4 regions of the Arthrobacter sp. FW306-2-2C-D06B genome follow, and region 4 is predicted to be linked to each of the others. Evidence: riboswitches for the same ligand, from Rfam matches in the RefSeq annotation. Region 4 holds a riboswitch; each other region holds the start of a gene.
What was found. A riboswitch is a leader RNA that binds a small molecule or an ion and turns the genes downstream of it on or off. The one in region 4 is predicted to bind S-adenosylmethionine.
Positions count from the first base shown of each region.

Region 1: linked by a shared signal. The riboswitch ahead of LFT47_RS19435 (DUF1737 domain-containing protein) and the one ahead of LFT47_RS04990 (hypothetical protein) in region 4 are both predicted to bind S-adenosylmethionine.
Region 2: linked by a shared signal. The riboswitch ahead of LFT47_RS14350 (aminotransferase class V-fold PLP-dependent enzyme) and the one ahead of LFT47_RS04990 (hypothetical protein) in region 4 are both predicted to bind S-adenosylmethionine.
Region 3: linked by a shared signal. The riboswitch ahead of metX (homoserine O-acetyltransferase MetX) and the one ahead of LFT47_RS04990 (hypothetical protein) in region 4 are both predicted to bind S-adenosylmethionine.

Region 1 covers NZ_CP084560.1:4,164,390-4,171,737, reverse strand. Annotated here, with positions in the region: gene LFT47_RS19445 (O-succinylhomoserine sulfhydrylase) at 1-961, opposite strand, end outside; gene LFT47_RS19440 (rhodanese-like domain-containing protein) at 962-1,372, opposite strand; gene LFT47_RS19435 (DUF1737 domain-containing protein) at 1,369-1,626, opposite strand; SAM riboswitch class IV at 1,637-1,749, opposite strand; gene LFT47_RS19430 (hypothetical protein) at 1,854-2,213, opposite strand; gene LFT47_RS19425 (Lrp/AsnC family transcriptional regulator) at 2,269-2,700, shown strand; gene LFT47_RS19420 (ornithine cyclodeaminase) at 2,856-3,887, shown strand; gene LFT47_RS19415 (hypothetical protein) at 4,096-4,653, shown strand; gene LFT47_RS19410 (hypothetical protein) at 4,678-5,247, opposite strand; gene LFT47_RS19405 (SLC13 family permease) at 5,356-6,552, opposite strand; gene LFT47_RS19400 (DinB family protein) at 6,674-7,159, shown strand; gene LFT47_RS19395 (aminodeoxychorismate lyase) at 7,242-7,348, opposite strand, start outside.
Region 2 covers NZ_CP084560.1:3,072,544-3,079,891, reverse strand. Annotated here, with positions in the region: gene LFT47_RS14360 (metal-dependent transcriptional regulator) at 1-425, opposite strand, end outside; gene LFT47_RS14355 (class I SAM-dependent methyltransferase) at 455-1,231, opposite strand; gene LFT47_RS14350 (aminotransferase class V-fold PLP-dependent enzyme) at 1,282-2,706, opposite strand; SAM riboswitch class IV at 2,742-2,854, opposite strand; gene hisN (histidinol-phosphatase) at 3,016-3,828, opposite strand; gene rsgA (ribosome small subunit-dependent GTPase A) at 3,904-5,019, opposite strand; gene aroA (3-phosphoshikimate 1-carboxyvinyltransferase) at 5,022-6,416, opposite strand; gene LFT47_RS14330 (DoxX family protein) at 6,423-6,938, opposite strand; gene LFT47_RS14325 (sigma-70 family RNA polymerase sigma factor) at 7,156-7,348, shown strand, end outside.
Region 3 covers NZ_CP084560.1:1,480,381-1,487,728, reverse strand. Annotated here, with positions in the region: gene LFT47_RS06995 (RNA-binding S4 domain-containing protein) at 1-61, shown strand, start outside; gene LFT47_RS06990 (alpha/beta hydrolase) at 128-781, opposite strand; gene LFT47_RS06985 (SGNH/GDSL hydrolase family protein) at 851-1,693, shown strand; gene LFT47_RS06980 (hypothetical protein) at 1,761-2,123, shown strand; gene metX (homoserine O-acetyltransferase MetX) at 2,145-3,266, opposite strand; SAM riboswitch class IV at 3,280-3,395, opposite strand; gene LFT47_RS06970 (bifunctional o-acetylhomoserine/o-acetylserine sulfhydrylase) at 3,556-4,872, opposite strand; gene LFT47_RS06965 (VOC family protein) at 5,119-5,757, shown strand; gene LFT47_RS06960 (CPBP family intramembrane glutamic endopeptidase) at 5,881-6,645, opposite strand; gene LFT47_RS06955 (histidine phosphatase family protein) at 6,747-7,348, shown strand, end outside.
Region 4 covers NZ_CP084560.1:1,023,648-1,030,995, forward strand. Annotated here, with positions in the region: gene LFT47_RS04965 (purine-cytosine permease family protein) at 1-1,094, shown strand, start outside; gene LFT47_RS04970 (polysaccharide deacetylase family protein) at 1,106-2,068, shown strand; gene LFT47_RS04975 (matrixin family metalloprotease) at 2,510-3,373, opposite strand; gene LFT47_RS04980 (VIT1/CCC1 transporter family protein) at 3,477-4,655, opposite strand; gene LFT47_RS04985 (hypothetical protein) at 4,921-5,109, shown strand; gene LFT47_RS04990 (hypothetical protein) at 5,148-5,468, opposite strand; SAM riboswitch class IV at 5,483-5,602, opposite strand; gene LFT47_RS04995 (sodium:solute symporter) at 5,686-7,218, opposite strand.

The DNA of each region.
Region 1 (7,348 bases), 1.4 Mb from region 4:
AGGGGAGCAGCTCAAAGGTGAGCACGGTTCCGCCGGCCTTCATTTGCTTCGCAGCCAGGTCGTACTGCGGGTGAGACTTCAGCAGGGGGTACTTGACCCAACTGATGGCCGGCTGATCCTCAAGCCATTCGGCGATCCGCAACGCAGACGCCGAGGAGTGATTGACGCGCAGCGCCATCGTCTCCAGGCCTTTGGTCAGGACCCAGGCGTTGAACGCTGAAAGCGACGGCCCGGTGTGACGCATGAGCTGCTTGACGGGACCGTCGATGAATTCCTTGGTGCCCAGGATCGCTCCGCCCAGGACCCGGCCTTGGCCATCGATGTGCTTGGTGCCCGAGTAGACGATCACGTCTGCGCCGAGATCCCCGCAGCGCTGTAGCAGGGGAGTGGCAAAGACATTGTCGACGACGACGGTGGCGCCCGCCGCGTGAGCGAGCTCGCTCACTGCCGCGATGTCCACGATTTCCTGCATGGGGTTCGACGGCGACTCGAAGAACACTGCCGTTGTCGGCTCGGACAACGCGGCACGCCACTGTTCCAGGTCCGGTCCGTCGACGAAGACGGTCTCGACGCCCCAGCGCGGCAGGATCTCGTTGAGGATCACGAAACAGGAACCGAAGAGCGAGCGGGCGGCAACCACGCGGTCACCTGCAGCCAGCAACGCACCGAGCGCGGTGAAGACAGCGGACATGCCCGACGCCGTCGCGAAGCACGCTTCGGTGCCTTCGAGCAGGCGGAGCCGCTCCTGGAAAGTGGCCACGGAGGGGTTGCCGTAACGGGAGTAGACGAAGCGCTCGTCCTCTCCCGTGAATGCGCGCTCTGCGGCCGCGGCGGACTCATAGACGAATCCGGAGTTCAGGAAGACGGCCTCGGATGTTTCTTGGAAATTGGTGCGGTCAAGACCACCGCGGACTGCCTGGGTATCAGGGCTCCAGCCGGCGGCGTCAGGATTGAAAGTCACTTAGATGTTCCCCAGGTTCGTCGGAAGTCCACGGTTTTTCCAGCCGTTCACAGTTCGCTCGCCATAGCGGTCCGGTTCGCCCTCAAAGCCCTCGAGGACGTTGTATGCGGTGTACCCGGCCTGGGTTGCGGCGATCGCGGCGGCGATGGAACGCTGGCCGGAGCGGCAAAGGAAGACCAGTTCGGTGCCATCCGCTTCCGGAGCCTGTTGCGTCAGCTCTTCGATGAAACGGGTGTTGGGGATGCCGCCGGCCAGGTTCCACTGGATGAACAGGGGATCGTTTTCGGTGGCCTTGGTATCCGGAATGCCAATGTGTGCCCACTCGCCTTCGGTGCGGACGTCCACCAGGATGGCGCCTTGCTCCAGTTTGGTCCAGGCGTCGTGCGGGCTGAGGTCGCCTGCGTAGCTCATGCGTGGCCCTCGCCGTCGAACTCTTCGTCAAGCTGGTCTACCGCGTTGGCAACTGCTGCATCCGCGCTCGCGATCGCTGCGGGTAGGACGATGGCCTGGGCCACAATCACGTCCGTGCCATTGAAGGTCGCGGCCGGGCTGCCGTGCAACACGTATCCCTCCGCGAGGGCGGTGGAGATCCGCTCGCAGAAATCCTTCGTGTCAGGGCCCGTGATGAGACGGTACGAGAGTTTTTCTTCGGTGGGTTCAGGCATTGGTGCTCCTCAGTCACGCTTGCAGTTCGAAAGTGTCGATACGCCGAGTAGTCACCTGAGGCACCCCGCCGGAGAGAGGGTTGCCGACCAGCAAGTCAGGGCTTCGCGCTGGTGCTCATTACTCAAGAAGAAAAATAACATCCAGCAGGGCGGCCCGCATCACCGGCCGTCGTCATGTTCCGTAACCGGATGACAGTCAGGCTGGCGAAGGATGGGAGCCAGCGGTCCTATGCCTCGGTTTCATTAGGCAATGGTTCCAGGCTTGCCTGGATCCGGGGTGGAATGGCGTCGAACCGCGACGCTACTGCCGTAGGGGAGTGATGAAAAGTGGAACCTTGATGCTTCCGGATTTCCAGCAGCTCGTGGACGGATATTCCGGTGGCCGTGGCGAGTGCATGCAGCGAGAGGCTGTTGTGATGAGCCAAGGCAAAAACCACACCCGACAGGGCTTCGAAACCTTCTGTCTCGTAGATTTCCTTCACCAAGTTGGACATGCCATTTGCATCATCGATTGATCCCGCTGACGCACCGGTCGCCATGGCCGTCAGCGACCATGCAGCAGAGTCGGGGCTGATGTAGATGCTCATGTCGATACCCTACGGACTCAGGCCCGCTTGGGGAATGGGCGATACGTTTATCTTTATGGCAGCACTCACCGACCTCGACCGTCAGCTCCTCTCCGCCCTCCGGGAAGACGGCAGGGCGTCCGTGGCGAGCCTCGCGCGCAAGCTGGGCGTCGCCAGGGCCACTGTGAATAGCAGGCTCGATCGTCTTGTCTCCTCCGGAACCATCGTTGGTTTCACTGCGAGAGTGCGCGACGAGGTCGATCCACTTGCGATTAGGGCTATTGCGCTCATTGCCGTGGAGGGAAGATCGGCCGACAAGGTCATTCGCCAGCTCAGGGGACTTCCGGAGATTTGGGCGCTGCACACCACCAACGGCGGATGGGACCTCGTGGCCGAGCTGCGCACGGAAAGCCTCAGCGACTTCGACCAGGTCCTCGGCAGGATCCGCGGGATCGACGGGATCGTCAACAGCGAGACGAGCCTGTTGCTCAGTTCCGTCCTGCGGTAGGCGCCCGCAGGACGGACCCGCTTGAACATTATGTAAAATTTGCTTCGTCATTTTGTACGTATTCTCAATGAAAAGTACGTACTCTGGCCATTGTGGATGCATATCGCCGCTCCGTAGCCTCGTAGCAACAGTGCTTATGAGGGAAAGGAGCGCACATGACGCGCTTTGTCGATGTCCGCAATATGGTTCGCTGGACGGCCGGGCGGGGCCCGGAGACCATCATCTCGGAGATGATTCAGTACTTGGAAGACGACTTCCGCCGGTGGGAGTCTTTTGACAAGACGCCGCGGGTGGCAAGCCACACGCCGTTTGGGGTCATCGAGCTGATGCCCACCAGCGACCAGGAAACATACGGCTTCAAGTATGTAAATGGACACCCTTCGAATCCAGCGCGTGGCTTCCAGACCGTGACAGCTTTCGGTGTCCTGTCCGACGTCCATAACGGCTATCCGACGTTCCTCGCGGAGATGACAGTGCTGACAGCGCTGCGGACGGCGGCTACGTCCGGGATGGTCGCTAAGAAACTCGCGCGCCCGGATGCCCACACCATGGCGATGATCGGGACCGGAACCCAATCGGAGTTCCAGGCCCTGGCCTTCCGGGCGGCTCTGGGCATTAACAGCGTCAGGATCTGGGACACGGATCCGGCTGCGATGGAGAAGTTCGTCCGGAACATGGCTCCCCTCGGCTTCGACATCACCATCGCCGGGTCCGCGGCCCAGGCAGTGGAGGGCGCCGACGTCATCACCACCTGCACGGCCGACAAGGCCAACGCCACCATCCTTACGGCTGCCCAGGTCTCGCCCGGTGTTCACATCAACGCGATCGGTGGAGATTGCCCAGGGAAGACCGAACTCGACGCTGCCATCCTGGGCCTCGGCGATGTCTTTGTGGAATACGATCCCCAGACGCGGATTGAAGGCGAGATCCAACAAATGTCCGCCGAATTTCCCGTCACGGAATTCTGGCAGGTTCTGTGCGGGCACGCGCTGGGCCGCACCTCCACGGACCAGATCACGATTTTCGATTCCGTGGGCTTCGCGATCGAGGACTTTTCCGCGTTGCGGTATCTCCGCGACGCCGTTGAGGGTTCAGAATTCTTCGAGGAGATCGACCTCGTCGCGAACCCCGATGACCCGAAGGACCTCTTCGGTCTGGTGCGGGCACTTTCTCCCATCGGATCCTGAGAGGCCCAACTGACTCGCATTTGTTGTCGTTTACAGGCCGCTAAACGACAACAAATGCGAGTTAGTTGGGGAAGCCTGGTGCGCCGGCCCCAGAACCGGCGCACCAGGCGGCTATCAAGCTAGCGCGGCGCAACTAGTTAACTACTGGGGCCATGGCGGCGCAATAGGGTCGCCATGCTAAATTGCGCGGCCCGCTACACTCGGATTCATGGTGGCTCATGGGGGAACCAGAACTGTAGCGGTATTGCTGGCAGGGCTGCTGCTCGCGGCCGGTTTGTCCGGCTGTCAATATACCGACGCCGGCGATCCTCGGCCGGCTGCCGGCGCCACTCGGATTTCTCCTCCGCGGGCGCCGTTGCCCACCAAGGACCACGCAACCGTGGCGCTCGAAGCCAGCAACCTCGTTACCGCCGGGAAGCTTCTCGGGGCCGCCTCCGGCGCGGTGATCCTAGAGGATTCCGGCACGGTGGGTGGCGCCGTTAGCGGGGTTGGAAAGAGTGCAAGGGTCCAGGACGCGGGCTCGTATACTCTGACCGCAGCCTGTGTTGGCGCCTCGGATGTCCACCTTGTCATCGCCCAGGATCCCCGGATCGGCCTTGCCCTGCAGGATCAGACGATCGATTGCGCTACTTCCTACTCGCGAGTTGTTCAGCTGCAGCCTGGGTCGGTCAATGTCCAGATTCTAGTAATGCGGGCTTATTCAGGTGCTTCCGCCACTTCAACAGGCGGGGGCGTCGCTGCGGTGAGGATCACGGCGGGCGGCTGAAATCCTCCGGCACGCGGGCGCCGGTTACGGAATGTCTTCCGGTTCAGCCGAGGGCCCAGGTGGCCGATGCGGCGGGGGCGGCCCGGGATGCGGGGGATGGGGTACATGTTTGTGCAGGTGCGGCGGATGCGCGCCGCCGTGCGGCGGACGGGGCGGATGCCGGGGCGGGGGTGGCGGGCCCGGTTCCGACTCGGTCGCCCCAGCCGCGGCCCCAGGCGCCGTCCGTTCATCGTCGGCACTGGTTTCCTCCGCGGCGCCTTCGTCGGAGGCCTCGGTCACGAGCCCGTAATAGTTGTAGAGTTCCTGCTCCTGCGTCTCCGTAATCGAGCCGCGGTCGCTCTCGATGCGCGGGCCGTTCTTCACTTTGTCCTTGGCGAAAGCCACCCTGATCACTGAATTCTCAAGGCTGGCTCCGGAAAGCGGGGCGAAAGACTCGGACATGCCGAATAATCCGGTCCGTACCGTGACAAAGACAGGATCCCCGGAATCACCGCCGGTGAAGATCTGTTCCACTGAGCCGATCTTCTCCCCGGCGACGTCCACGACAATCCCTCCGTTGAGGACGATATTGTCGATGTCCTGCAAGCTGAGCATGATGCAGATCCTTCTCTTATCGGGGTTCCAGCGGTGCCGGCCAAGCTGTTCTACATTCTGTCTTGGTTCTTCGCGCCCGGCGACAGGTCCGGCACGCGCCGAACGCACTCATTGTCCCGTGGCTGCCAGCGCCGCTACTGCCGCGAACACGGTCAGGGGAGCAACCATCAGCCCGAAGACCGCGTAGCCCTTCCACGTAATCAGGACATTCATCCGCATCAGCCGGTCGTGCCACAGCAAAGTTGCAAGGGACGCCCACGGGGTGATGAGCGGGCCCGCATTGACTCCGATCAGCAACGCAGCCATCCGCACAGGCGTCCCCGCCAGCGGTTCTGCGAGCAGGTACGCAGGCAAATTGTTGAGCACGTTGGAACCAGCGGCGCCGGTCGCGGCGAGCCGAAGCAGATCCAGGTAGCCCGGGCCTTGTCCGGCCACCTGACTCAGCAACACAGCAGCTCCCAAATGCCTGGCGGCTTCCATCACCAGAAAGAGGCCGGAAGCGAACAGCAACAAGGACCAAGGAATCAGGGACACCTTGAGAACCCGTGGGCGCCTGAACGCGAACACCAGGCCCAGCACTACGGCCCCGGCCAGTGCAGGGATCCATACCGGGACCCCTGACACCAACGCGGGCAGCAGCAGCGCCAGAACCACGGCGCTGCACCCGAGCAGAACCCGGTCCGCGGCAGGCCTGGATTCGGTGCCCGCTGGCTGGTCCGGCCTGATCCGCCCGACCGGGATCCGTGAATAGCGGTTGCGCAGATCCCGTCGGAAGACGACGGCGATGAACAGCAGCGGCACGACGACGGCCGCAAGGGAGGGTGCCCACATCAGGCCTGCAAACCCGCCCGGAGTAATACCGCCAAGGCTGTGCTGGGCCAGAAGGTTGGTCAGGTTGGAAATGGGCAGCAGGAGGCTTGCCGTGTTGGCGAGCCAGACCGTCGTCAGTGCGAAGGGCAGGGCCGGCAGTCCGGCTTGCCGCGCCACGCTGACGACCACCGGGGTCAGCAACACCGCCGTTGTGTCCAGGGAAAGGAAGACCGTGCTCAGCGTCGCAAAGACCGCGAGGAACAGCCACAAGAGAATGCTGTATCCGCGGCCCCAGTACCGGAGCCGGCGGGCAGTCCAAAGGAAGACTCCGGCCTCGCTGCACAGCTCAGTCACCACCGTCATCGCAACGACGAACAGCAGAATCGGAGCCACCCGATCCACGAGTGCCATCAGATCGGTGAAAGGCAGGGCGCCTGTGGCGACCGCGACGGCACCCGCCACGAGCAGGACCGCTCCAATGATCGCCAAACGCATGAACGGAGTCTATTCCCCGGCATGCGACCCTCGGACCAAGAACGGCAATCGTCGCCAAGCTAAGCTCGGATCACGTCGATACTGACTGAATCCCTGCCTGACGGAAAACATAGGTGAAACCGTGACGCTTGCCGAGGACAACCTCAACCAGCCAATTCGGATCCAATTCGAGGCATTCATCGATGAGCACCGTCGCGGGATCCATGACTGCTTGAACGGGTTGACGGAAGAACAGGCCAGGCGGTCATTGGTCCCGTCCCGGACCACCTTGCTTGGTCTCGTGAAACACGCGACCTTCGTCGAAAAGGTGTGGTTCGACGAAGCGATCACGTGCCGTTCGCGCGCCGAGATCGGGATCCCTGCGACGCCGGATGAGTCCTTTGTCCTCGATGACGGCGACACGATCGCCACGATCCAGCAAGCACACCGCGAGGCATGCGAAGCATCGCGCCAGGCGACGTCGTCCTTAGGGCTCGACGACATGCTCAACGGCAACCGACGCGGTCCGCTCCCGCTGCGCTGGGTGTACCTCCACATGCTCCGCGAGCTTGCGCAACACTGCGGGCACGCAGACATCCTGCGCGAGCAGATCACCGCACCCAAGTGACTCGCAGTAGATGTCGTTTAGGGCGCTCTAAACGACATCTACTGCTAGCTAGTTGGGCAGGCCGAGCGGCAGCCCCGAAGCCCTACTCGATCCCCGCGAACAGCTCGTTGAGCTCGGCCGTCAGCTGCTTGCGCATTGCCGGGGTGCCGATCTCCCTGCCATCCACGTGGTTGACGGGCGCGATGAGCC
Region 2 (7,348 bases), 2.0 Mb from region 4:
ACCGAACCGTCCGCGGCGGGGATGGGGTCACCATGGGGATCGCGTCCGGGGTTGCCCAGCTTGGCGGCCATGCGATCGATGAAGGTGTCCGAGACGGCGTGCTCGAGCATCTCGGCCTCGTCGTGGACTTCATCCCAGCTGTAGCCCAACTCCCTCACGAGGTAGGTCTCGATCAGGCGGTGCCGGCGGACCATGCCCAGGGCCAGCTGTATGCCCTGGGGAGTCAAAGTAATGGCGCTGTACGGCTGGTGGTCCACCAGGCCTTGGTCCTTGAGCTTGCGGACCATCTCAGAGACGGAGGAATTCGCGACACCGAGCCGCTGCGCGAGCTGCGAGGAGGTGATGGGTTTGTCCTGCCACTCCGTAAAGGAGTAGATGACCTTGACGTAGTCCTCGATCGAGGAGGAGGGCGCACTGGTCTTCACGGTTCCAAGCCTATCGCGTACCGGCCGAATCAGACTTTCCGCGCGCGCCAGCTCTGCGTGAGATAAGGCAATGGGATGACCTCGCCCTCGGAATGGCCCAGATGTTCGAAGAGGTACCACTGAAGGTTGCCCATGACCTTTGCCCGGGTGGCGTCATTCGCCCTCAGGTAGTAGCTGCGCGACTTCACAAGTTCGAGGATATCGGCCGGAGTCACGGGATCCTCCCAACGTGTCACGTGACTTTCGAGGTCCGCGAACTCCGGGCCCACCACAGGCCGGAAGTCCGGTTTATGGACATCGCCCGCATGCATGATGCGGGTCAAACGATGGACCCAGGGCACCGAAGTGTCCATTTGGTTCCAGATCAAGCCGATAGTGCCCTGGGGTCTAAGGATCCGGGCGATCTCGGTGCTCGCGGCGAGGGGATCGCACCAATGCCAGGCCTGGGCAACGCTGACGACGTCGAATGCTGAGTCCGCCAGCCCAGTTGCTTCGGCCGTGCCCTTCAGGGCGACCACTTGTGGATACGTTTTGCGGAGCTGGGTGAGCATGTCCATGGAGGGGTCCACTGCGGACACCGCTAGCCCGCGCTCGACGAAGAGCGCAGTGAACTTTCCGGTGCCGGCGCCGATGTCTGCCGCGTCCCGGGCGCCTTCCGGCAGCAGCCAGTCCGCCGAATCCGCAGGGTAGCCGGGCCGGACACGATCATAGTGTTCTCCGCCGTCCTGGAAACTCCGGCCGAGTTCAAGGCGCCGTTCCTCATAGAGCTTGGGGCCGGCTGACGTGCCTTTGGGTCGCGTGGCCACGCGGGAACTCCTTCGTAGGACAGGAAAAATACCCTACGAATCTACCGCAATCAGTCGGTGCTGCAGGGAGCGGCTCCTGCGGTCCCTGGAGTGTTGGGAGCCCACTCCGGGTAGCTGCGGTGGTCGTTCGCCGGTACCCAGCGGCCGGCATCCACTACGTAGTCCCAACCGAGGCCGTTGCTCTTGAGCGCCTGGATGCCCGCAATGAGCCGGGTGGCGTCTTCCAAGCGCGAGCCCACGCCGAAACTGGCTCGAAGTGATCCGGAAGGTAGTCCGAGGCGCTTGAGCAGCGGGTGGGCGCAAAAGCGTCCGTCGCGCAGGCCGATGCCGTGCTCGGCCGCAAGATAGGCAGCCACAAGTCCGGCGTCGTAGCCCTGGAGCGAGAAGTTCACGACGCCGATGGTGTCCTGGGGATCGGTGTCGCTGAAGATCTGGTGCACCGTCACGCCGTCGATTTGCTTGAGGCCCTCGACCAGGTGCGAGCGGATGGCTGCCTCGTGGGCGTGCCATTCATCGTGGTCGAGGCCGGCGATGACCTGCGTGGCCCGGGCGAGAGTGGCCGCGCCGAGTACGTTCGGCGACCCGCCTTCGTGCCTGGCCGGTCCTGTGGCCCAGCTGACGGAATCGAGGCGCGCTTCGCGGACGGCGCCGCCTCCGGCCAGGTGCGGCGTGCCGGCGTCGAGCCAGTCGGGACGGCCCACCAGGACACCTGCGCCGAACGGTGCATAAAGCTTGTGCCCCGAGAAAACCAAGTAGTCGACCTCCGCTGCGGCGATGTCGATTCTGCGGTGGGGGGCGAGTTGCGCCGCGTCCACCACAATCCGCGCGCCGAATTCGTGGGCCAAGGCAGCGAGTTCCTTGATGGGGAGGATTTCACCGGTCACGTTTGACGCGCCGGTGACGGCCAGGAGGCTGACGCCACCGTGGGAGAGGGCCGTGCGGACATTGCCGACGGTCTCGGACAACGTTCCCACGGCAACGATGCTGCGGTGTGGGACACTTTGCCACGGGAGGAGATTGGCGTGGTGCTCGATGTCCAGGTAAAGGACTTCGCCAATGTGTCGACCGTCTTCAACCGGCAAGCAGCCGGCCAGCAGATTGAGGGAGTCGGTGGTGTTGCGCGTGAAAATGACCGAATCGTCCGGCCGCCCGCCAACGAAGTCACGGACGATGTTGCGGGCGTTCTCGTAGACCGAGGTGCTGATTTGGGAGGCATAGCCCGCGCCGCGGTGGACGCTCGCGTAGTACGGCAGGATCTCGTTGAGGTACGCGGAAACCACCGTCAGGGCAGGTGCGGAAGCGCCGTAGTCAAGGTTGGCGTAGCGAATGTGGCCGCCCTGGATCAGGGGTGCCTGCAACTCCGCGCCGGTGACCGCGGCGAGTGGGCGCGATGCCCGGGGGAGGGTTTCACCGCGGTGCTGTGCAGATTCGTTGTTCACCGAAAGAACCGGGGAAGTAAATGTGGCTGTGCTCATGGGACCTCACTCAAGAGGGACCCCTGCGTGCAGGGGGTCCGCGCTTGCCGCATCCGTTCCGGACCGGCCGGGTCGTCACCCGGGGCACCCCGCCGCGATGGAGGGTTGCCGGCCAGCAAACCGGGGTTTCGCGCTGGCACTCGTGACCTGTAAAGAGCGTAGGACACCGGCAAGGCTCATTCCAATGTGACCGGCGATTGTTAAGCGGATTATTACACCGCCGCAAAAATATGCCTTCTGCCGAAGAAAAAGCGGCGGACACCCCCAAAAGTGGGTGTCCGCCGTCGTTTATTCAGTGGAGAGAGTGGACTAGAGGAGGTCGTCGAGCTCGGGGTTGAGTCTCTTGAGGACCTCGGAGTGCAGGATTGAGTTAGTGGCCACGGCGTTTCCGCCGAAGGGACCATCGGCGCCGTCCAGGGACGTGAAGCGCCCGCCGGCTTCCGTCACGATCGGCACCAAGGCCGCCATGTCGTAGACCTGGAGTTCCGGCTCGGCGGCGATGTCCACGGCGCCCTCAGCCACGAGGCAGTAGGACCAGAAGTCACCGTAGGCACGGCTACGCCAGACATCGTTCTCGAGGCCCAGGAAGTTGTCCAGCTTATCGTGCTGCTTCCACTCGGAAAGCTCGGAGTAGGAGAGCGACGCGTCTTCGAGCCGCGACACGTTGGAAACCTTCAACCGGGTGGCTGCGGCGAGCGATCGGCCCATGTAGGCGCCCGAGCCCTTGGCCGCCCACCAACGCTTGCCGAGCGCCGGAGCGCTCACGAGCCCCACTACTACCTCGCCCTCGTCCACGAGGGCGATCAGCGTGGCCCAGACGGGTACGCCACGCACGAAGTTCTTGGTCCCGTCAATGGGATCGATGATCCAACGCCTCGAGCCGTGGCCCGTGCTGCCGAATTCTTCCCCGAGGACGGCGTCGCGGGGGCGGGAACGGGAGAGCTGCCCACGGATTGCTTCCTCGGCTGCTTTGTCGGCATCGGTGACGGGGCTCAGGTCGGGTTTGGTCTCGACCTGGAGGTCGAGTGCCTTGAACCGCTCCATTGTCAGGGAATCGACGGAGTCGGCCAGGACGTGTGCCAGCCGCAGGTCGTCGTTGTAGCTCGAATCGGGTTGGGTCATGGTTCCAAACTACCGTCTCTTCGCCGGTGAGCCGGGGATGTAGGACGGCAATCGCGCAGTTAGTTGACCGTGCTGTTAGTTGACCGTGCCCAGTTCCTTCGCCTCTTGGGCTTCCATGCGCGGGTCCGCACCGAGGAGGCGGCGCAACGACGCCAAACGGGCCGGACCTGCCTCGCCGGCGTGGCCATCGGCGACCCAGGAATCCAGTCCGCATCGAACCGCGGAGGCATCGTGCTTGCAGCCTCGCTCGCACATCTCCGTTCCGGGTTCGAGGTCCGGGAAGGCATGCAGGATGCGGTCCGGGTTCACGTGGGCGAGGCCGAAGGAGCGGATGCCGGGTGTATCGATGATCCAGCTGCCACCGGGGGCGTCGCTGAGCTTCAGTGCGAGGGCAGAGGACGAAGTGTGCCGTCCCCGACCCGTCACGGCGTTGACCCCGCCCGTGGCGCGCTCGGCGCCGGTGAGGGCATTCACCATCGTGGACTTCCCGACGCCGGAATGGCCCAGGAGCACGGTGACCTTGCCGTCGAGGTAGTCCCGCAACTGGCCGACGGCGTCGCCATCAAGTCGGGCGGACAAGCCGTCGTCGGAACGGGCATCGATGCCGGAGGCGCCGGCGTCGGCCGTCCGGCTGATGATGATGGGGAAGCCAAGGCTCACATAGTTGGCGAGCAATTCCGTCGGGTCCTTGACGTCCGCTTTGGTGACGAGCAGCAGCGGCTCGATTCCGGCGTCGTACGCCGCCACCAAGGCGCGGTCGATGAATCCGGTGCGCGGCTCCGGGTTGGCGGACGCAACCACCACGACGAGCTGGTCGGCGTTGGCGACGACGGCCCGTTCGATCGGATCCGTGTCGTCGGCGCTTCGTCGCAGGAGGGTCTTTCGCTCCTCGACGCGCACGAGGCGGGCGAGGGTGTCCGGGGCTCCGGACACATCGCCGACGAGGGCCACGAAGTCTCCGGGAACCACGGGGGAGCGCCTCAGTTCCCGGGCGCGGGCCGCAATGACGATGCGCTCGTTGTCCGAGCTTTCGCCCACGATCGCGGTGTAGCGGCCGCGGTCGACCGTGATGATGCGTCCGATCACGGCGTCGTCGTGGCTGGGGCGGTCCTTCGTGCGGGGGCGTGTGCCCTTCTTGTTGGGGCGGATCCGGACATCGGACTCATCCCAGGAGCTTGCGTCGCGGGCCATCGTTAGTTGTTTGTCTCCGTTGAAGCGGTGTCCGCGCCCGCTGGGCCGGCACTGATCATCGATGCCCAGATTTGCGGAAATTCGGGCATGGTCTTGGAGGTCGTCGCGATGTCTTCGACCTGTACACCCTCGACGGCGAGCCCAAGGATGGCGCCCGCGGTAGCCATCCGGTGGTCGGCGTAGCTATGCACGACGCCGGCGTGCAGCGCTGCGGGCCGGATCACCAGGCCGTCGCTGGTTTCCTCGGCATCGCCGCCAAGCCGGTTGATTTCGGCGACCAAGGCAGCCAGCCTGTCCGTTTCGTGTCCACGCAAATGCGCGATGCCGGTGAGCCGGGAAGGACCGCTGGCCAGGGCACACAAAGCCGCCACTGTAGGGGCAAGTTCGCTGGTTTCGTCGAAGTCCGCGCCCAGGATCTCCGGCCCGCCGGTGACTGTCAGCGTGCCGTTGTCCAGCGTGACGGTTGCACCCATGGTGGCGAGGATGTCACGCCAGAGGTCCCCGACTTGCGTGGTGTTGACCGGCCAGTTGGGGATCCGGATGGTTCCCCTCGTGGCCAGCGCCGCGGCGAGGAAGGGACCCGCGTTGGAGAGATCCTGTTCGATCCGCTCGTCGAACGCCTGGATGGTACCGGGGGCGACGCGCCAATGGTTCGGCACGGAGTCATCCACCTGCACTCCGACGCCGCGCAGGACCGAGACGGTCATGTTGATGTGGTCGAGGCTCGGCACGGGCTTGCCGACATGCTCCAGGTGCAGGCCCTCATCGAACCGGGCACCGACCAGCAACAGGGCTGAAACGAACTGCGACGAAGCGCTCGCGTCGATGACCAGGTGGCCACCGCGGACAGAGCCCGTGCCGGATACTTTGAACGGCAGGGAGCGCGCCGCGTGCCCGTCAAGTGCGCTGACCTCCACTCCGAGTGTCCGGAGGGCTTCGATGATGGTGCCCATGGGACGTTGGCGTGCGTGGGGATCGCCGTCGAACACCGAAGCGCCGTTGCGGAGGGCCGCGAGCGGCGGCACGAAACGCATGACCGTGCCGGCCAGGCCGCAGTCGATGGAGGTGTCCGATGCGACAGCCACGGGGTTGATCGGGGTGACTTCAAGGTCCGGGCCGTAGTGTCCATCGCCGGGAACCTCGGTAATGGTGGCACCCAGCTGGCGCAGGGCCTCGACCATCAGCGCGGAATCCCGCGAATGCAAGGGCGCCCGCAGCCTGCTTGGGCCGTTGGCCAATGCCGCCAGGACCAAATAGCGGTTGGTCAGCGACTTCGAACCGGGAACCGTGACCGTGGCATCCACGGGGTGGCTGGCGAAGGGTGCCGGCCACAGGGGGAGTGCGGAGGCTGTGGTGCTCCCTGAATCGTCTGTCTGCGTCGCGGGGGTTCCGGGCATGCTTCCTTATGCTCCAACTGCGTTGTCTACGGCCTTGCGGACGGCCCGGTCTGTCTTCTTGAACTGCTTGCCTGTAGCCTTCTTGGCGTCCATGGCGAGGTGTTCGGCGCGCCATGCGAGGCTCGGTTTGCCCGCGGTGTCGACGGCGGCAAGGAAAACGCCACCCGTCAGCGAAATATTCTTGAGCAACTGGGCGCGGCGGGCGACGCGGCCTTCCTTGGAGCTGATGTCGGCAGAACGCCACTCGACAAAGGTGTTGAGGACCGAAATGCCGGCAAGCAGGCTTGCCGAGAACCGGGAACATTTGCCGAGGGCCAGCAAGGCGCCGGCGCCGACTTGTGCGCCGCCTATGACCCTTGCCAGCACCTTCTCGTCGGCCGGGAAAGGCAGGGACTCGGAAGCGCGGCGGAGCAGCGGAGAGAGCTGTTTGGCAGTGTCATCCGCGTTCTTGAGCTTGTCCAGCCCTGCGACGACAAAACTGGAAGCCAACATTGGCCTGGCGAGAAAACGGACGAGGGACATGTTTTGCCTCCTGGATGGCGTGCCACAGTGTTCAGGTGGTGTTGCGTTCAAGTGGTGCGGTGTTCACGGGGTGCAGTCGGATCTAGTCTTGCATCTTTGCGGAATATTTGCCCGGAGCCCGCCGTTGTCAAGAGAAGGTGCGGTATGGGCTGGACCTTGGATTGTGGCGCGTGCACTGTGCCGCGCTGGGCCACGTCAAGCGAGTGGAGATGGTTTTTTGGCCTTGGTTAAGGACCGCGAGGGACACTTGGCGCTTGGGCGCGAGCTGCCGATGGAGTCGCGGAGGGTGACAGTAGACTTGGATGCAATGAGCACCATGGATCCGGCCGCAGCGGCCATGTACAAAGCAGCGACGGAAGTCACGGACGCAACGTCCGACGGCGACGCAACTGTTGAGGCCGACGTCGAGA
Region 3 (7,348 bases), 460 kb from region 4:
CCATCCAGGCGACACCGTGACCGTCAACGGACAGACGGTGCGGATCACTACAGAGTCCTAGCAACGCGGGGTCACTTACGGCCCATAAGGTGCCTCTGAATGGGCCGTAAGTGACCCCGCGTTGCTTTCAGACGGACGCGAGGACCTTGTGCTCCAGGAATTCGGCCACGTGTCCGATTTCCTGCTGGTTGATGCCGTGCCACATGCCTGTGTAGAGCACCTTGGTGAGGTCCGTGTGCTTTCGCACCCACTCCATGGTGTATTCGATCTTGTCCGGGGTGATGACGGGGTCCTGCTGGTCCCGCCCCCAGAAGAGCGGCACGGAACCGTCCAGTTCGGCGTCGCGGAATGCGGGGTCGGCATCGGCGTCGACGGCGAAGCCCGAAAGACCGACGACGGCGGCAAAGTCCGCCGGGCGCTGACGGAGCAGCGAGGTGGCCATGGCCATGCCCATGGAAAAACCGAGGAGGGTCACCGAGCTGTGGTTCGACTTGAACGAATCCAGCCAGGAAAACACGTACTCCGCGGCGTCCTTGACGGCGTCGAGGGAGTAGTCGATGGACGCCGTGAGCGGGAACCACGTGAAGCCCGGGCCCGTGGCGATCGGCGCCCGGAGCGAAGCGACGACGAAGTCCTGGGGCAACAGCCCGGCAAGGCTAAAAAGGTCTTGCTCGTTGGATCCGTAACCGTGCAACAGGACCAACAACGGCTTTCCAGCCCGTTCTTCCTCTTCGTGGGACCACAAAACGACCGGGGCGGGAAAGGCAGAAGCTTGACTCATGGGACTATTCTTGCAGTTACCCATGAGTAACAAGCTACGGGCGCGTAGCGTTGCAGCAAGAGGCAGGATATGAACGTGAGTGACACTGATTCCACGGTGGAGGCAAAACCGGATGAGCGGATTCATCCGTGGACGCGCTACGTGGCATTGGGTGATTCCTTTACCGAAGGCATCGGCGACCCGGAACCCAACAATCCAGGGGGACATCGCGGCTGGGCCGACCGCGTAGCCGAGGAACTGAGCCGCGGACACCGGGATTTCGCGTACGCCAACCTCGCCATCCGCGGTCGGCTGCTTCAGCAGATCCTCGATGAACAACTTGGCCCGTGCACGGACCTCAAGCCGGACCTCGTGAGCATCTCCGCAGGTGGCAACGACCTCATCCGTCCCGGCGGCGACCCCGACGCCTTGGCCGAGAAACTCGATGCCGCCGTACAGACCCTGAGCTCCGAAGGCGCCACCGTGGTTCTCTTCAACGGCCCGGACACCGTGTCGTCGGTACTCGGCCGGATCCGCGGCAAGGTGGCCATCTACAACGAAAACCTCCGCACGGTGGCCGCCCGCCACGATGCCGTGATCGCTGATATGTGGTCCCTGCGCCAACTCTCAAACTCCCAGATGTGGGACGAAGACCGCCTGCATTTCTCGCCGCTCGGCCACCACACCATCGCCGCGATGGTCCTCGACTCACTCAATGTGCCGCACAACCTCGAGCCGCTGTTCCCCAAGCCGCTCCCCCAGCGCAGTTGGCGCGAAGCCCGCTCGGGCGACCTCGTATGGGCACGCGAGTATTTTGTCCCCTGGGTCATCCGGCGGATCCGGCACCGGTCCTCCGGTGACGGAATCCTGCCGAAGCGCCCGACGCCGGGACCCGTCTTCGGTCCTGCCGACACCTTCCTGCCCCGGAGTTGAGCGGGAACCACAGGGCGGGTCACAGGGAGCGGGGCTAAGCTGGTGAAAGACCTAGGAGGCCTCCACCGTGAACAATTTGATCTTCTGGATCATCGTCTGCTCTTGGCTGATTCCAATGGGGATCCGCATGTACAACCGATCGCGCCAACGCAGGCTCCGGGACTTGCCTCCGCAGAATTACCCCGTCGGATACCCGGAGCAACCCCCGGTAATCTTCCCGGCTGAGCCGCAACCCCCGGTGGCGACGCCCCTGCCGCAGGCCGCTCCGCCGTCGTCGGCTGCTCCGCAAACGAACAGCGCGCCCCAGCCGGGCAGCGCGCCCCAAGGCTACCGGGCACGGAAACTGGCCGAACTGGACCAGGAGTACAGCGACGGGAAAATCGCCATGGAGGATTACATGAAGCTCCGCCAGGAGATCATGAACGGCTGATTCAGCCGAAGAAGGCCTGCGTCAGCCGAAGAAAGATTCCCGCAGCTGGGGACCGAGCTGGCCGATCTCGGTGAGGAAACCGTCGTGCCCGATCGGCGCCTCGATGACGTGAACCGGGACCTCACCGGGCAAGGCCTTTGCCAACTCGTGGGATTGTTCCGGGAAGTAGAGCCGGTCCGAGTCAACCGAGGCAATGAAGAACTTCGCCGTTGCCCCGGACAGCGCCTCCTCCAATGAGCCGCGGCCGCGGGTGATGTCGTGGCTCATGAGGGCCTCGGTGATGGCGATGTAGCTGTTGGCGTCGAAGCGCTGGACCAGCTTGCGTCCCTGGTGGTCGAGGTAGCTCTCCACCTGGTAACGGCCCCTGTCCCCCAACGCGGCAGCCTGAAGGGGCGCCTCACCGCCTTGGGCGTTCCGGCCGAAGCGGAAGTCCAGTTCATCCGCCGAACGATAGGTGATGTGGGCGATCCGCCGGGCAAGGGCCAACCCCGCCTCGGGCGCGGCCTGGCCATAGTAGTCGCCGCCATTGAAGTCGGCGTCCTGCCGGATGGCGAGCGTCTGGGCCTGCGCGAACGCGATCTGCTCGGCAGTGCTGTACGCCCCGATCGAAATCACGGCACATTGTCCAACGCGGTCCGGATAGCCGACGGCCCATTCGAGTGCACGGGCACCGCCCATGGATCCGCCCACGACGGTGTGCCAGCTACGGATCCCCAAAGCGTCGGCCAGCCGGGCTTCGGCTATGGTGCTGTCCCGCAGGGTCACGAGCGGGAAACGGGAGCCCCACGGCCTGCCGTCAGGAGCGCTCGACGACGGCCCGGTGCTGCCGTAGCAGCCTCCCACGATGTTGACGGAGACCACGAAGTAGCGATCCGTGTCGATGGTGGCGCCCGGGCCAACGAGTTGTTCCCACCAGCCTTCTTCGTCGCTCTCGCCACGGGCCACATGGGTGCTGCCGGTCAGGGCGTGTTCCACCAGGACAGCGTTGGAAGCGTCTGCGTTGAGCCGGCCCCACGTCTCGTACGCAAGGACGACGTCCGGCAGGAAACCTCCGGCCTCCAGCTCGAGGCCGCCAACGGAAACATATTTGAGGGTTCCGTCCTGGGTACCGGAAAGGGGTATGGCTGTTGCAGCAATTGTCATTCGTTGACACCTCACATCGCGCTTGCCCGCCGCCAACACAGCGAAGGGCCAGGTCTTCACCCGGGGCACCCCGCCGCGAATGGAGGGTTGCCGGCCAGCAAGCCGGGGCTGTCGCTGGCACTCATGACCTATAGGAAGAGTCTAGGAAAAACGGACCCCTTCTGACGAAGATTATGACATCTTTGTGACACTTGACCGTGTTTTGTTCACGAAGCAGGGACTGAGGAGGCCAGCCGGCGAAGATTCATGCTGCGTCGCCCGCCGGCCTCCTGCACCATCCGGAGCGGCACTAGCTGCCCTTCGCCGCCCGGAATCCTGACTCAAGGTCCGCGATGATGTCGTCGATGTGCTCGATCCCCACGGACAGCCGCACCAGGCCCGGGGTCACTCCGGCCACGGCCTGCTGTTCGGGGGTCAGCTGGCTGTGTGTCGTGGACGCGGGGTGGATGACCAAGGAACGGACGTCCCCGATGTTTGCCACGTGCGAATGTAGTTCCAGGGCGTCCACGAAGCGTCTGCCGGCGTCGATCCCGCCGCGGATGGTGAAGGACACTACGGCGCCCGTGCCCCGGGGTCCGTATTTCCGCCCGCGTTCGAACCACGGACTGGAAGGCAGCCCCGCGTAGGCGACCGATTCGACGTCGTCGCGCCCTTCGAGCCATTGCGCCACTTTGGTGGCATTGTCCACGTGACGTTCCACCCGCAGGCTGAGGGTTTCGATTCCTTGGGAGATCAGGAAAGCGTTGAACGGTGAAACTGCCGAGCCGAGGTCGCGCAGGAGCTGGACCCGGGCCTTGAGGATGTAGGAGAGGTTCGCGCCGAGGGCACCGTCCTTGCCGAGGTCGCGGGCATAGACCAGTCCGTTGTAGCTGGGGTCCGGAGTGTTGAAGTTGGGGAAGCGCTCAGGGTCCTTGCCGAAATCGAAGTTGCCGGAGTCCACGATGACGCCGGCTATGGCAGATCCGTGCCCGCCCAGGTATTTGGTGGCCGAATGCACCACGATGTCCGCGCCCCACTCGATGGGCCGGATCAGGTACGGCGTGGCGAGGGTGTTGTCCACAACGAGCGGGACTCCGGCTTCGTGCGCGATGCGGGAGACGCCCTCGATGTCCAAAACGTCCTGGCGGGGGTTGGAGACCACTTCGGCGAAGAAAAGCTTGGTATTTGGCTGCACGGCGTCGCGCCAGTGGTCGAGGTTGTCAGGGTCTTCGACAAAGGTGACCGAGATTCCGAATTTCTTCAGTGTGTGCGCCAGCAGGTTGTACGTGCCGCCGTAGAGGCTTGGGCTGGCGACCAGGTGGTCGCCCGCCTCGGCGACGTTGAGGATGGCGAACGTTTCCGCGGCCTGGCCGGAGCTCAGCAGGAGTGCCGCGAGTCCACCCTCCAGGCTCGCTATGCGCTGTTCCACCGCATTCTGCGTGGGGTTGCCGATCCGGGTGTAGATGGGTGCCAGCTCGGCCAGCGCAAAGCGGTTGGCCGCGCTTTCCGCGCTGGGAAAGACGAACGAAGTGGTCTGGTAGATGGGAAGTGCCCGGGCGCCGGTGGCAGCGTCCGGCTCCTGGCCGGCGTGGATCTGGCGCGTTTCGAATGACCATCCTTGGGACATGCGGACTCCTGGTTGTCTGGGCTCTCGCCGTGCTTCAGCCTGCCGGGCTGAAGTATTCCGCCAGCCGGCGTTCGGTTGCCGCCAGTCTAGGGACGGTATTGCGGGCTCCGGAAGCTTTGTGACGAACACGGTAGTTTTCGGTCGCGGCGCGTCCTGAAGTGACTCCGAGCTGCCTTTTCGATACATCCCACCTTGGTTAGGCTTGACTTAGCTGAGAGCTCCATCACAAAGTGCCAAGATGAAGCCATGCGCATGGATCACGTCTCTTACGCTTGTGAACGAGATGGCCTCTTGGCCACCACCGAGCGAATTTCCGCAGCATTGGGAGTGGACGCAGTCCGGGGCGGAGTGCATCCGCGCTTCGGTACCCGGAACATGATCATCCCCCTTGCTGACCACAAATACCTGGAAGTCGTCGAGGTCCTAGACCACCCGGCATCCGACAAGGCACCTTTTGGACAAGCCGTCCGTGCACGCTCCGCCGCAGGAGGTGGGTGGATGGGCTGGTGCGTCGCTGTTGACGACCTGAGCCCGTTCGAACAGCGGCTCGGACGCGCCGCTGTCCCCGGCAACCGCAAGTTTCCGGACGGCCGCGAACTCGTCTGGTCGCAGATCGGCATCCTGGGACTCATCGCCGATCCCCAGGTTCCCTACTTGCTCCGTTGGGAGGGCGATCCTGCGCTTCACCCATCCCTCGTGTACCCAAGCGACGTCAAGATGTCCAGCCTCACCATTGCCGGCTCCGCCGAGCGCGTCACCCAGTGGCTCGGGGAACCAGTGGAGAAGCCGCTTGAGGACGTTGCAGTCCAATGGATGGCTCCGCACGGAACCCCGGGAATCATGTCGGTAACGTTCGAAACCGCCAACGGAGCCGTCACCATCTGACGGACCATCCCGTCACGATCTGACGGACCAACGGGCCGGGAAGGCCCGGAAAACTTCGGCCGCCATATGCGGGTGCCAATGACGTCACCCCGCAATGGCGGCCGAAACCTTTTAACTCGAACCCTAGCCCAGCCCGATGGCCTTGCCGAAGACACTGAAGCCGACGAACGCCACGATGTCCAGGAGCGCATGGGCCACGACGAGCGGCATGACCCGTTTGGTCTTCGTGTAAATCCAGCCGAAAACGAGGCCCATGACGGCGTTGCCGATGAAAGGTCCGAAGCCTTGGTACAGGTGGTAGCTGCCGCGAAGGAGCGCGCTGAGCACGATCGCCAGCGGGGTGCTCCACCCGAACTTCCCGAACCGGTCCAGGAGGTAGCCCACCACGATGACTTCTTCGACGACGGCGTGCCGCACCGCGGAGAGGACCAGCACCGGCACGGTCCACCAGTAGGAGTCCAGGCCGCTGGGGATGATCGCCGTCGTGATCCCGAGGGCACGGCCGGCTGCGTAAAGGCCGAGCGACGGGATCCCGATCAGCGCGGCGAGGCCAAGTCCTTGCAACGCGTCGCGGCCCGGACGGGCGAAGTTGAAGCCCAGCCGGGTGAAGCCCGAGGGACTCTCCGCCGTTTGGCGGTGCAAAGACAGGAAGTAGAACACCAACACCACCGGGACCAACGCGAACGCGATGTCCAGCAGCTGGTAGGTGAGGTCGAAGTACTCGCGCGTGCTCTGCGAGCGGTTGAGGGTGGACGTCGCATGGGCCAAGGGCCCCTGGGTCATCTTGTCCAGCAACTGCACCACGGAGTACACGGCCGATTGGCCGAGGGACAGGCCAAGGACAATCAGCACTTCGGCGCGCAACCGGCGCGTTGAGGCTAGGAGCATGCTCCTATCTTGCCTGCATTTGCCTGATGTTTCCCTCCGAGCTGGGTCCACGGTTGTCCGCTTGCATGGGCCGGGCGGCTCCTGACCCTATGCTTGGTGGGATGAGCGCGCCAGCACGAATCTTCATGATCCGGCACGGCCAGTCCGCCGCCAACGCCGACACTTCCATCTACAACCGTGTGCCCGATTACCGTATCCCGTTGACGGAGCTCGGCATCGAGCAGGCACGGGCCGCGGGTGAGGCGCTGCGCAGGAAGCTCGACGGCGAACCTGTGTGCGTTTATGTCTCGCCTTACCTTCGGGCATACCAGACCCTCGAGGCACTGAATCTGGGCAGCCTCACGGAGAGGGTCATCGAGGAGCCCCGGCTGCGTGAACAGGACTGGGCCAACTTCCAGATTGCGGGAGACATCGGGGACCAAAAGGAGCTGCGCAACCTCTACGGGCATTTCTTCTACCGGTTCCGCGAGGGCGAATCAGGCTCTGATGTCTACGACCGGATTTCGTCCTTCATGGAAACCCTGTACCGGCATTGGGAGAAACCCGACTACGCGCCCAACACCTTGCTGGTAACGCATGGCCTCACCATGCGGCTCTTCTGCATGCGGTGGTTCCACTGGTCGGTGGAGTACTTCGAGTCCCTCAACAACCCGGGCAACGCGGAGCTGCGGACGCTTATCCGCAACGACCAGGACAAATACGA
Region 4 (7,348 bases):
TCGACCCCGAGCAGCCCAACGTTGGCCCCAAGATCCTCGTGGCCTTCCTCATCATGTCCGCCCAGGTCACCATCGCCTGGTTCGGCTACAAGGCGATCGCGGCTTTCGAGAAGTGGACCGTCCCGCCCACCATCGTGGTGCTGATCGCCATGTCCGCCGTAGCTTGGTTCGGCATGAACATCGATTGGGGCTACGCGGGCCCTCCCGGTGCTGTCCTTGAAGGCGGCGCACGAATCGCAGCCATGACCACCGTGATGACGGTCATCGGGATCGGCTGGGGGATCACCTGGTTCACCTACGCGGCGGACTATTCACGCTTCGTCAGCAAGTCCGTCCCCAAACATAAGGTTTACCTGGCCTCGGTATTCGGCCAATTCCTCCCGGTAGTGTGGCTCGGCATCCTCGGCGCCAGCCTTGCAACGAAGAGCGGCACGGCCGACCCCGGCCACCTCATCGTCGACAACTTCGGCGTCCTGGCGATCCCGGTGCTCTTCCTGGTCCTGCACGGTCCCATCGCGACGAACATCCTGAACATCTACACCTTCTCGGTGGCTGCCCAGGCATTGGACATCAAGGCCAAGCGCCGTTCCTTGAACCTCTTCGTCGGGATCCTGGCACTGGTCGGCGTCGTGTTCTTCATCCTGCAGTCGGACTTCGCCTCCACCCTGAGCACTTGGCTCGGCGGGCTCGTGGCGTGGGTCGCCGCGTGGGGAGGCATCATGCTGGTGCACTACTTCTGGGTGGACAAGCGTAGTCCCGTGGCAGTGGACCGGCTCTTCGACCCTGTGGGCACCCGTAGGCTCCCGGCATTCAACTGGGCAGGGATCACCGCGCTCTTGGTGGGCATCTTCGCGACGTGGCTGTTCATGTACGGCGTCCTTCCGATCATGCAGGGACCCATCGCCACGACCATGGGCGGGATCGACTTGTCCTGGCTGGCAGGCGGGCTCGTTGCCGCGGCAGTTTACGGCGCACTGGGCCCACGGGTTCATGCCCGATACCTTCCCCTACCGTCCGCGGCGGCAGCTTCTTCCGAAACCGCGACGTCGCAGCCCCGTGCGGAAGACGCCGTCGCCAATCTGGTCAACGACTGAGAGGAACCCCGATGACCGCCAACGCTTTTCCCGATGAGGCCCACCCGATCACGTGGCCGGAAAATTTCAGGGCAGCTGCATCCTTCACGTTCGACGTCGACGCCGAATCCTGCACCATCGCGCACGATCCCACAAGCACGCGGCGCATGTCCCTCATGAGCCACCAGTCCTATGGCCCGAGGGTCGCTGTTCCGCGACTCCTGAAGATCCTCGAGCGCCAAGAGATCCAAGGGACCTTCTTCATCCCCGGGTTCACGGCGGAAAGCTACCCCGACGTGGTGCGGCGGATCGTCGACGGCGGCCATGAAGTCGCCCATCACGGCTACCTGCACGAACCCATGCAAGGAATCGACGCCGCCACCGAGGCCAGCTACCTGGACCGTGGGCTCGAAGCCCTCGCGAAGGTAGCCGGGGTCAGGCCGGTCGGCTACAGGGCACCGTGGTGGGAGCTGAACTGGCATTCGCCGGCACTGCTCGCGGACCGTGGTTTCCTCTACGATTCAAGCCTGCTCGACGGCGATGCCCCCTACCGCATGGCGGTTGCCCCGGGCGATTCGGGGCATAGCGATTCACGGGACATCGTGGAGATCCCGGTGGATTGGGCGCTGGACGATTGGGAACAATACGCGTTCTACCCGGGAGTGACAGGAAGCGGCGTCATCGAGAGTCCGGCGAAGGTCTTGGAGATGTGGACCTTGGAAGCCGAAGCCCATCACGCCCAAGGCAGTTGCTTCGTCTTGACCAACCACCCGTTCATCTCCGGCCGTCCATCCAAGGCCGTCGCCTTGGAGCAACTGATCGAACGCGTCAAGGCCATGGACGGGATGTGGGTGACCACCTTGGAACGGATCGCCGAACACACCAAGGCCACGGTCAACGAGATCCACAGCCACGCCCGGATCGTGGTCCCGTCCTATCCAGGCGCAGGAGCCAGTTTCAAGCCCGCCCGGCTGCTACAGCCGACCCCCAGCTAGGGACATGTCCAACGATCCACACCCATAGCCCGTTGAGCATGCCCAGCCTTGGCCAGGAGCGGTGGACATTGCACTCATTGCCCGTTGAGCATGCCCAGCCTTGGCCTGGAGCAGTGGACATAGTACTCATATGTCCACTGCTGGGCCTGAACAGGGGGCATGTCCCGCGAGGGGGCGGCTCTGAAGGGTGAGCATGTCGCCCGCGGCTCAGGCCCGGAGCACGCTCAGCCTTGGCTGGGAGCATTGGACACCCGGAGCATGCCCGGCCTTGGCCAGGAGCAGTGGACATAGCACTCATTGCCCGTTGAGCATGCCCAGCCTTGGCCTGGAGCAGTGGACATAGTGCTCATATGTCCACTGCTGGGGCTGAACAGGGGGCATGTCCCGTGGGGGTGGGCAGGGTTGAGCGTGGGCCAGAGCCGGGGGAGGGCCTGGGCTGCGCTACAGATCGCTCCGGCACAGGGCGGTGTGGAGTTTGTAGAGCCCGTTCAGGTCTCCGGCTGCCAAACCATCGGGGGCGCCGATCTCCGGGTACATGAGCTGGATTGGATCTTCTACGTGGTCAAGGCCCACGACGTGGCCAAGTTCGTGTTGAATGACCGCCGAGACATAATGGGCGCCCCCGCGGACGCCCAGCAGTTCCGTGATTTGCGGGGCGTCGAGGTCCAGGCTTCCGGAGACGTAGCTCTTGGGTCCCGTGCCGAAGCTGTACATGGTGCTGCCCCCGGTTCCGATGACGGTTCCTGCCAACGCCGGAGCCGCCTCGGGAGTGGTCCACGAAATCAGCAAGGGTGCCCAACGATCTCCGTAGAGCGCGGGCTGGTACGGCTTGCGCTTCTCGGAGGGGTTTTCCGCGCTCGTGCCGTCGTCAACGAATTTGAGGCCAGTGGCGGCGGCGATCTTGGCGATGGCGTCGGCGATGAGTCCCTCGGATCCGGCTGGGGCGAGGGCTGCGTTGACCACGTAGTGCAACGGCCGGCACGGAGAGTAGCCAACGGGGGTGCCGTCGGCGTTGGTGGCGAGGAATTTGTAGGAGCTGCTGGCTACCGCAGGCTTCGCGGGGGAGCCGAGCGGCTGCCCGGCTTCCTCCAGTCCAGGCGGTGGGGTATCCGGCGCACGGGCCGCCTTTTGTGGCCCCCGCCCGGGAGCCCCGTCCTGCCCGGGGGTGCTTGCCGTGGCATGGGCGGAAGGAGCAAGGTTCGGAAGCAAGCCGCTGATGCCCGGGTCGCCCCGGAGGAATCCACTGACCAGCACGGCTACGGCAGCGACGACCGCCACCACCATCAAGTTTCGGAACAGCGCCAAAACGGTACTGGGACGCTTGGGCGGCGGACCGCCGTCGTAACCGTAGTTTGAATGCAAGTCTTCCCCCAAGTTCCTGCGCCGACGCCCCGTCGGGCCGGCGCTACTAACCGATGACTGCGCCGAAGACGAGTCCCAGCCCATACGTCGCCGCGGCCGCACCGAGCCCGATGGCCAGCTGCCGGAGGCCGCGGGTCAGCGGCGAGGTTCCGGACAACAAGCCGACGACGGCGCCGGTCGACAGAAGCGCGATGCCCACCAGCGTACCGGCCACAGCAAGCGCCGCGAAGCCTGTCATGCCGAAGATGAACGGCAGGATGGGCACGATGGCGCCCGAAGCGAAGAAGCAGAAGCTCGAGATCGCGGCGCCCCAGGCGGAGCCCACGGCCTCGTGCTCGTTGACGGTTTCTTCCACTTCGGGGTGGAGCGAGAGGCTGGGATCGCAATCGCAGGTGTAGAGGCCCATGCGCTCCGCGGCCCGGTGTTCGGCGGCTTCGCGGGACATGCCCCGGGCCAGATATACGAGGACCAGCTCATTGTGCTCGATGTCCAGGGCCGGTGCTGCGGTCAGCGTTGCTTGGGTGGGGCGCGTGGCCTTGAGGAGCTCGAGCTGCGAGCGTACCGAGACATACTCGCCGGCACCCATGGATAAGGCGCCCGCCAGCAGGCCGGCGATACCGCTGAACAGGACCACGGTGGCGGGAACGCCGGTGGCGGCCATGCCCATCACGAGGGAGAGGTTGCTGACCAGGCCATCGTTGGCGCCGAATACGGCCGCGCGGAAGGTGCCGGACAACCTGTTGCGGCCGCGCGTCGCCAGGCCGCGGACTACTTCTTCGTGGATCTGTTCGTCGGCCGCCATAGCGCGGGTCGCTGCCGGATCCTTCGCGTAAGGCGAGCGGCCTTCAGCCCGTTGGGCGAGGGCCAGCACGAACACCGATCCGAAGTTCCGGGCCAGGAAGCCGAGCATTTGGCTTCGGATCGATGCCGCCTTCGGCATGCCGGCATGTTCGCCGAGGAGCTTGAGCCAGTGTGCCTCATGGCGGCCTTCGGCCTCTGCGAGGGCCAAAAGGATTTCGCGTTCCTCGCCGTCACGGCGCTGCGCCAGTTGGCGATAAACGGCGGCCTCGGCTCGCTCATCCGCCAAGTACTGCCGCCAGCGCTTGATGTCCGACGACGACGGGGGAGTCTTGGGGGTTGCTACGTCTTGCGATGGACTGCTTGAGTCCTGCGGATTGTCTGAATGCGAGTTGTCTGGATGCGAGGGTTTTGTGTGCGGTTGCACCGGGACTCCTGGGTTGCTGGGGCGGGCTTCATCGCCTCATTGCGGCTCCACTCTATCGCCAATTTCCGCGGTTTTTCGGCCGGTAATCCTCACTGGATAATTTAGGCCCGCCTCAAAAAGGGGAGGCTCCCGGGAAGCCTTGACCGCGGCAGGAGGCAGTGCTGGGATGGATGGACAGGGTCCACGAATTGGCGGGGTAGCGTTGGACGGCTGCCTCTTATGCCTGTGCGATGGGCTCAGCGGCACGTCGAACGGAGGTTGCACCATGGACAGCACCGAGACCCACGCTCGCCACCCCGACCGCCCCACGGTCGAGGCCGATCCCGCCTATGACTACAGCGAGGACCTGGCGGTGGAGGAAGATTGGGAGGACCAGCCCGAGGTTCTTGACGACGACGAACGGGTGGTTCCGCTCGATGCCGACGAACACCGTGAGGCCGAAGAGATCGAATAGCCCGGCTCCCTGAACCCGAGGTGCTGAAGCCCTGGCAGCTAGAACGCGCTCAGGATGAAGTGCCTCTGCACGCCTGCCCGGTGCCCGGTTGCCGCCACCGTAAGGGTGAGTTTCCGTGTCGCGGGGAACCAGCGGGCGGGCTGGACTGCCTTTGAGAGCGCTTCGGTGATGAGTCGCGGCTCATGATGCCAATAGCGTTCCAGCTTTCCGTCCACCACGAACGTGACGGAGCCTTGGGAGAGGTCGACGCCGGGAATCACCCGGACGAACTCGTCCACCCGCCGGGGGCGGGGCAACAAGAGGGTGCCGGACAGGGTGCTGCGGTCGGCTGTGGCATTGGCGCCGTTTTCGAAAGGCATGGCCTTCTCCTGGGGAGTTGCTCTTGCCCGTTCGGTTGTCTCTGGTCCGAGCCGGGCCGCTTCTTCATCCGAACCACCCGCGAACATGGGGTTGGCGTGTGGCAAGTCGGAGCTTGGCGCCACATCTCTTGAAGCTGTTCCTACTGTACATGCAGGCGCGGCGCCGCACCCTCGAGGAGAAGGTGCGGCGCCGCCGTCGTACTTGATTGTGTGAAGCTTAGTGGCTGGCCACCGGGTGTACCTCCAAGGGGAGTTCCTCGGTGACCGCTCCGGCAACGCGGCGGTCCCAAGCTTCGCGGACCGCGGGCTCGGTTGGCGGCGTCAGCAGGGAGACCACAACGTAGACCAGGAGCGAGGCGCCGAGGCCCCAGTAGATGGGATCGTTGGCGTAGACACCGTCTTCGCTGGGGATGATTCCCGTGGCGTAGGCGATCAACAGGCCAAGCGTCAGTATGGATCCGACCGCCATGGACCAGGCCGCGGCAATACCGGTGCCGCGCTTCCAGACCAGGCCGCCCAGGATGGCAACCAAGAGGCCGCCCACCAGGATGTCGTAGGCGATGGTCAGGGCCACCACCACGTCTTGCGCCGCCATGGAGATCAGCACGGCAACAATGCCCAGGCCAAGGACCCAGTAGCGGTTGGCTTTGACGTCGTGCTCAGGGTTTTCGGTGTCGTCGGTGTTGATCGTCTTGCCGAACCAGCTGGCCACGAACGGGACCACGTCGGCGCGGGCAACGGTGGCCGCGGCGATGAGGGCTCCGGAGGCGGTGGACATCATGGCCGCGACTGCTGCGGCCATGACGAGGCCGCCGATGCCGATCGGCAGGATGTGGGTGGCAACCTCGGCGTAGACAACGTCCTTGCCGAGGGCCTTGACGTCGATGTTGGGCAGTGCCACCCGTGCGGCCAGGCCGATCAAGGCGCCAGCCACGCCGTACAGGACGCAATAGATGCCGGCAGTGGCGCCGCCCCAACGGGCGACCTTGGGGGTCTTGGCGGTGAAAACGCGCTGCCAGATGTCCTGGCCGATCAGCAGGCCCAGGGTGTAGACCACAAAGTACGTGATGATGGTCTGCGCTCCGATGCCGTCCAACTGGAAGAAGCTGGCGTCAACACGGGCACGGATGCCGTCGAAGCCGCCGGCGGCGTTGAGGACGAACGGGAGCATGAGGAAGAAGATGCCCACTGTCTTGATGATGAACTGCACCTGGTCGGCGAGGGTGATGGACCACATACCGCCGATCGTGGAGTAGACCAGGACGATGGCGCCGCCGACGGCGATGGCAAGCCAGCGCTCCCAGCCGAAAAGGACAACGAAGATGGTGGCGTAGGCGCCCGTGGACGTGGCGCACAGCATGAGGGTGTAGGCCAGCATGACGATGCCGGAGGTCTGCGTGGCGCGCTGGCCGTAACGCAGGCTCAGCATCTGGGAGACCGTGTAGATCTTCAGTCGCTGGATGGTGCCGGCGAAAAGCAGGCTCAGGAGGAGGACGCCCGAACCGATCGCGACTACCAGCCACATGCCGGAGATGCCGAACTTGTAGCCGAGGCCGACGCCGCCAACCGTCGATGCGCCACCGAGGACGACGGCGGCCATGGTGCCCGTGTAGAGCATCGGACCAAGGCGGCGTCCTGCCACCAGGAAGTCGCTGTTGTTCTTGGTGCGCGACTTGCCCCACCAGCCGAAGGCCAGCATGGCGAGCAAATACACCACCACGATCGCAATATTGATGAACGAAGAGTCCACGGTTGGCTCCTGAAAGTGATGCGCAGAGTTCCTGGGGATTCCGACGCCGGTCCGCTGGGTTTCGTGCGGGGTTGCGGAAGGCCTCTGCGCTGGTGATTGGGGAGAGTAGTCTGTGATGTATGCCTCACAA